DNA from 2 places in the Actinoplanes oblitus genome. Region 1 is predicted to be linked to the other one. Evidence: predicted binding sites of a transcription regulator. Region 1 holds the regulator's gene; the other holds the start of a gene.

The links. The regulator HspR, encoded in region 1, represses chaperone genes until heat shock. The targets are predictions, from matches to a motif close to TTGAGTNNNNNNNACTCAA.
Region 2: the regulator HspR is predicted to act here: its motif matches at 1,775-1,793, upstream of lon (endopeptidase La).

What each region holds. Positions count from the first base shown of each region.
Region 1 is NZ_CP126980.1:97,752-101,160, reverse strand. It holds gene Actob_RS00455 (cation:proton antiporter) at 1-943, shown strand, start outside; gene Actob_RS00450 (hypothetical protein) at 1,130-1,576, shown strand; gene Actob_RS00445 (heat shock protein transcriptional repressor HspR) at 1,631-2,074, opposite strand; gene dnaJ (molecular chaperone DnaJ) at 2,095-3,291, opposite strand; gene grpE (nucleotide exchange factor GrpE) at 3,368-3,409, opposite strand, start outside.
Region 2 is NZ_CP126980.1:4,692,092-4,695,500, forward strand. It holds gene Actob_RS21065 (hypothetical protein) at 1-290, shown strand, start outside; partial or broken gene Actob_RS21070 (IS5-like element IS4811 family transposase) at 424-576, shown strand; gene Actob_RS21075 (alpha/beta fold hydrolase) at 741-1,619, opposite strand; gene lon (endopeptidase La) at 1,867-3,409, shown strand, end outside.

The DNA of each region.
Region 1 (3,409 bases):
AGCACCGGCGGGTGTCCTCGACATGCTGCTCAACGCGCTGCCCGGGGCACTGTTCGCGGTCCTGCTGGGCTGGGATCTGAAGGCGGCGCTGGTGCTCGCCGGGATCACCTGGGTCTCGTCCTCCGGGGTGATCGCCAAGGTGCTCGGCGACCTGGGCCGGCTCGGCAACCGGGAGACCCCGGTGATCCTCTCGGTGCTGGTCATCGAGGACCTGGCGATGGCGTTCTACCTGCCGATCGCGACGGCGGTGCTGGCCGGGGTGGGCCTGCTGGGCGGGCTCAGTACGCTCGCCGTCGCGGTGGTCACGGTGATCGCGGTGCTGGTGGTGGCGATCCGGTACGGCGGCACGATCAGCCGGTTCATGTCGGTGAAGGACCCGGAGGCGCTGCTGCTCAGCGTTCTCGGGCTGACCCTGTTCGTGGCCGGGGTGGCCGCCGAGCTCAAGGTTTCCGAGGCGGTCGGCGCGTTCCTGGTCGGCATCGCGCTCTCCGGGCCGGTCGCGCACCACGCCACCGAGATGCTGTCGCCGCTGCGGGACCTGTTCGCGGCGGTGTTCTTCGTCTTCTTCGGGCTCTCCACCGACCCGGCCGACATGCCGCCGGTGCTGCTCCCGGCGCTGGGCCTGGCGGTGCTCACCATGCTGACCAAGGTGGCCACCGGGTATCTGGCCGCCCGGCGGGCCGGGATCGCGCTGCCCGGCCGGCTACGGGCCGGGCTGGCGCTCACCCCGCGCGGCGAGTTCTCGGTGGTGATCGCCGGACTCGCGGTCGCCTCCGGGGTGGAGCCGAAGCTCGCGCCGCTCGCCACCGCCTACGTGTTGATCACGGTGGTCTGCGGACCGATGCTGGCCCGGCTCGCCGACTATGCCTGGTTCAGGAACCTGATTCGCCGGCGGATGGCGGCGCGGCGGCCGACGACAAAACCCCTGCCCAGCGCCGAGTGAGCCGGGTAACAGGCGCCCCCGCCGAAAGTTACTGTCCAGTATCTGAATGTGAACTGTTGACACTTCCGTTCACTCGTTGATCGCGCTACCGTTGCGCCGCGACAACTCTGTGTATTGGGACGTTCGACACGCGCGACGGCGGATGTGACCCGGATCGCGCGCGAACGGATGAATGAGGCGGCGGCGTTGAGCGTGCGTGAGGCGACTTTCCTGGGGTTCCAGAACCCCGTCGATCCCAAGCCGGGTGAGATGGAGGCGTGGGCCTATCACCCCGAGTCGGTGCCGCTGAGCACGATGCCACGTGACTGGGATCTGCTGATCTCCGGCGACGTGCTCGGCCCGACGCTGTTCGAGCTGGCCATGGACCGGCAGTGCCCGGCCCGGCGGTTCGCGCAGCACTGCATGTACATCTACGCGGCGGACGGTGTCCGGCAGAATGCGAGCAACCAGCGCAGGCGGCGGCTCAAGAAATGGGTGGAGCGCGCCGAGGAGGTCGGCGACGAGCCGATGCAGATCTGGGCGCACAACACCCGGGTCCTGATGACCCGGCCGGAGCTGTTCGACCACCACGACTGGATGGAGGGCGGCCTGGTGCGCAACCCGCGCCGGCTCGGCCTTTTCAACCGGCGGTAATCAACAGGTAACTACGTGTCGTAACGGCGGCCCCTCATCTGGGGGCCGCCGTTGCTATCTGTCCGCGGGGCGGCGCGGACGCCAGACCACCAGTGCTGTGGAGTGGTTCTCCTGGCGGACCAGGTCACCGCGGCCCGCGTACGGGTTCATCGCCTCCAGCTGGGCGATCCGGGCGTAGGCGTCGGCCAGCTGCTGTTCGAGCTCGGCGACCCGCTGCTGCAGGTCGCCGGCCATCTGCTCGAGGCCGATGATCCGCTTGATGCCGGCCAGGTTGACCCCGTCCTCCTGGCTCAGCCGCTGCACCTCGCGGAGCAGCGCCACGTCTCGTTCGCTGTATCGCCGGCCGCCACCACCGGCACGACCCGGCTGCACCAGGCCGAGCCGGTCGTACTGGCGCAGCGTCTGTGGGTGCATCCCGGCCAGCCGGGCCGCCACGGAGATGATCAGGACCTTCGCGTCGGAGGCCTGTTCGACCGAGACGTGGATCTCCTCATACATGTGCCACCTCCGGAGGGTCTCTAGCCGGTCTTGCGCACGCGCGCTTCGAGCCGTTCCCGCCCCGCGGGCGGGGTGAGTTTCGCGAATTTCTCCAGCGCGTCCCGGGCCTCGCCGGTCACCCCGGACGGGATCTGCACCTCGACCGTGACGATCAGGTCGCCCGCCTGGCCCTCCTTGCGGACCACGCCCTTGCCCCGGGCCCGCAGCTTGCGGCCGCTCGGTGTACCGGCCGGCACTCGCAGCGTCACCGGGTTGTCCAGGGTGGGCACCCGCAGGTCGGTGCCGAGCACGGCCTCGGCCACGCTGATCGGGACGGTCAGCGTGAGGTCGTCGCCGCTGCGCCCGAACAGCTCGTCGGGACGCACCTTGACCTGCACGTACAGGTCACCGGCCGGGCCACCCCGATCGCCCGGCTCGCCCCGGCCGCTGAGCCGGATCCGCTGCCCGTCGGCGACACCGGCCGGGAAGCGCACGTTGATCGTCCGGGTCTTGGTCACGCCGCCGGTGCCACGACACTCCGGGCACTTCTCGTCGACGATGCTGCCCGAGCCCTGACACTCGCGGCACGGCTCGGAGAAGCTGAACGAGCCCTGGTTGCTGGAGACCAGGCCGGTACCGTGGCATTTCGCGCAGGAGCGCGGGATGGTGCCCGGCTTGGCCCCGGAGCCGCGGCAGGTGTCGCAGGCACCCGGGGTGCGCAGGGTCAGCGGCAGCGTGGTGCCCCGCACGGCCTGCGCGAAGTCCAGTGTCACCTCGGTCTCCACGTCGCGACCGCGCTGCGGGCCACGTCGCCCGGCCGGGCTGGCGCCACCGCCGCCGGAGAAGATCGAGCTGAAGATGTCGGAGAACCCGGTGCCGCCGAACCGGCGGTCCGCCCCGCCACCCGCCGCACCGGCCCCGGTGAAACCACCGAACAGGTCGGACGGGTCGAACTGGGCACCGCCACCGGGCCGGCCGGCGCCCCGGCGGAACGCACCGGAGCCGAACAGGGAGCGCATCTCGTCGTACTCTTTGCGCTTCTTGTCGTCGGCCAGCACGTCGTACGCCTCGGACGCGGCCTTGAACTTCTCCTCCGCCTCCTTGTTGTCGGGGTTGCGGTCGGGATGCAGGTCGCGGGCGAGTTTCCGGTACGCCTTCTTGATCTCGTCGGTTGAGGCGGACTTGTTCACGCCGAGAACGGCGTAGAAGTCCTTCTCGAGCCAGTCCTTCGAGCTCAGTTGGTCCACCTCCTCGACTCATGATGGGTGCCGTCCCGCCCGCCGGGGAACCGGCGGGCGGGACAGGAACGGAAACTCACTCGGGATCGGCGACGGCGACCATGGCCGGGCGCAGCAG
Region 2 (3,409 bases), 4.6 Mb from region 1:
TGCTCAGCCACTGGTTTCCCAGCTATTTGCAGGCCAGGACGTTTCTCGCCGACAATGACACATTGGTGCTGTTGCCGTACCGCCGCCACTTCGTCCTCGCCGACCGTGAATACCTGCACGCCATCGGCGTACCCCCCGCCGCGGAACAATGGCGACACACGCGGCGCGACCTTGTCGCCGCCTACGGCACACCGCACTGGGTCGCGCTCGCCCAGCACCGCCTGCACGCTACCCGTAGGCCAGGCCCGTCATCGAGGGGCAAGGAAGGCGATATCGATAAGCCAGCCTGACGAATATCCGGATCCGCCGCAGATAACGCGCGCTCCGCTTCGGTCTCGACACGCACCGGGCCCGCCTACCGGCAGGGAGCGTAGCTGGCCTCGGTGACGGCAGCGGGTCGTCCGCGGCGACCAGGCCGGCTTCAAGGTGCTGCCCCGCCGGTGGATCGTCGAGCGGTCACTGTCCTGGCTGATGGGTGCACGGCGCAACGCCCGAGACTACGAACGCCTCCCGGAGCATTCCGAAGCCCACATCACCTGGGCAGACATCACCCTTATGACCCGCCGGATCACCCGTGCGGATGGTCGGCGGGCCGCCCTGCACAAGCTCGTTGCCGCCTGATCAGCCGGACATCCGAAGACGCGCGGATCGCAGCAGACCCGGACGCGAGCCGGCGTGCAAAGTCTCGGCCCCGGGCCGCCGAGCGTACGGACGGCCCTGCGTGACGCGCGTGGGCGGGTTCAATGGGGTGGCTTGCCGCGGGAAAGGAATTCGAGCACCGACTCGGCCACCGAGCCCGGCGCCTGCTCGGCCTGGTGGTGTCCGCTGTCGATCACGCGGTGCTGAAGTGGTTGGGCGAGCCACGGAGCCCAGATGGCGGCCGGATCGCCGTGGATGTCGAGGTCGTCGTCAGCGGATTCCAGGAGCAATGTCGGGCACATGACCTGCCGTCTGGCCACCCGGTCGGCGTCATCGTGCTCACGGTCAATGCCCAGGCCGGCCCGGTAGTCCTCGCACATTCCGTGGACGACCGCCGGATTGTGAAGGGCTTCCCAGAGATCAGCGTGATTACCGCTGCCCATCTCGGCGGGCTCGGGGGTCGAATACCACGCGTCCGGGTCGGCGCAGATCACGCGTTCGGCGGGCATGTCGGTCTGCCCGAGGAACCACCAGTGCCACCAGGTGCGGGCGAAGACGGCGTCCGTTCGCTCAAGGTGCTCAATGACGGGTAGCCCATCCATGACAACCAGGTGCGAAACCGCGTCCGGGTGGTCCATGGCCGCGCGAAACGCTACCAGAGCCCCACGATCGTGCCCGACCACAGCGAATCGGTCATGACCGAGGTGGGACATCAGTAGTACGACGTCGCGGGCCATCGCCCGCTTGCTCGACTGCGCATGGTCCGGCGCATCCTGCGGAAGCGTCGATCCACCGTATCCGCGCAGGTCGGGCGCCACGACGAGGTGGCTCTCAGCCAGTCTGGGAGCCACCTCGTGCCAGGTCGTATGGGTCCGGGGATGACCATGCAACAGGACTACCGGCGAGCCGGCACCTCCGTACCTGACTCGCAGTGTGACCTCACCCAGGTCCACGCGATCGAGACGGAATCGGTCAAACATCAGTCGGACGCTACCCGCCAGCCGGGCAGCCCGCATCCGCTCATCGGCCGCGCACCCAGCCGAGCCCGGGCGCTGACGCGGGCGTACGCCAATCGGGTTCTGATCCTGGGGTTTCGCCGACAGTGAACGCTGGAAGAGAGCGGGGATCTTTCTAGTTGAGCACGGCAGACTCAACTTTCGGAGGTGCCGGGTGACCAGCAAGCGACTCCCCGTATTGTTCCTAGAAGACATCGTTCTGCTTCCGGGCATGGTCGTCCCGATCGAACTCGACGAGGCCGCCCAGGCCGCCGTCGACGCGGCCCGCACCTCGGCCGGTTCGGAACTGCTCATCGCGCCGCGCCTGGAGGATCGGTACGCCTCGCACGGCGTGGTGGCCAGCGTCCGGCAGGTCGGCAAGTCCCGCGGCGGTGCCCCGGCCGCGGTGTTGCGGACCGGTGTGCGCGCCCGCATCGGCAGCGGCGTGACCGGTCCCGGCGCGGCGCTCTGGGTGGAGGCCGAACCGGTCGCGATCGGCGCGCCGAGTGAGCACGCCCGCGAGCTCGCCGCCGAATACAAGCAGCTGGTGGTCAACGTGCTGCAGCGCCGCGAGGCGTGGCAGGTGATCGAGTCGGTGAGCGCCATCGACGATCCCGGCGACCTGGCGGACACCGCCGGCTGGGCGCCCTACCTGTCCAACGACCGCAAACGCGAGCTGCTGGAGACACCCGATGTGGAGGCCCGGCTGCGGCTGCTGATCGAGTGGACCCGCGACTTCTTGACCGAGTCCGAGGTCAACGACACCATCGAGGCGGACGTCCGCGAGTCCGTCGAGAAGCGCAACCGCGAATACCTGCTCCGCGAGCAGCTCAAGGCGATCCGCAAGGAGCTCGGCGAGGGCGAACCGGACGGCAACGACGACTACCGGGCCCGGGTGGAGGCCGCCGAGTTGCCCGACGCGGTCCGCGAGGCGGCGCTGGGCGAGGTCGGCAAGCTGGAACGCGCCGGCGACCAGAACCCGGAGGCCGGCTGGATCCGGACCTGGCTGGACACGGTGCTCGATCTGCCGTGGACGGTGCGCACCACCGACACCACCGACCTCGGCGCGGCCCGCGCGGTCCTGGACGCCGACCACCACGGCCTGGACGAGGTCAAGGAGCGGATCGTCGAATACCTCGGGATCCGCGCCCGCCGCGAGGAGCGCGGCCTGTCCGTCGTCGGCGGCCGCGGCTCCGGCGCGGTGATCCTGCTGGCCGGCCCGCCCGGCGTCGGCAAGACCTCGCTCGGCGAGTCGGTCGCCCGGACCCTCGGCCGCAAGTTCGTCCGGGTCGCCCTCGGCGGCGTCCGCGACGAGGCGGAGATCCGCGGACACCGCCGGACCTACGTCGGCGCCCTGCCCGGCCGGATCGTGCGCGCCATCCGGGAGGCCGGCTCGATGAACCCGGTGGTGCTGCTCGACGAGGTGGACAAGGTCGGCAGCGACTACCGCGGCGACCCCGCGGCGGCACTGCTGGAGGTGCTCGACCCGGCGCAGAACCACACCTTCCGCGACCACTACCTCGATCTCGACCTGGACCTGTCCGACGTGCTCTTCATCGCCACCGCGAACGTCCTGGAGACGATCCCGCAGGCGCTGTTCGACCGGATGGAGCTGATCTCCATCGACGGGTACACCGAGAACGACAAGGTCGCCATCGCCCGCGACTTTCTGGTGCCCCGGCAGCTGGAGCGGGCCGCCCTCCGGGAGGGCGAGGTGACCGTCACCGACGACGCCCTGCGCGAGATCGCCGCCAATTACACCCGGGAAGCCGGCG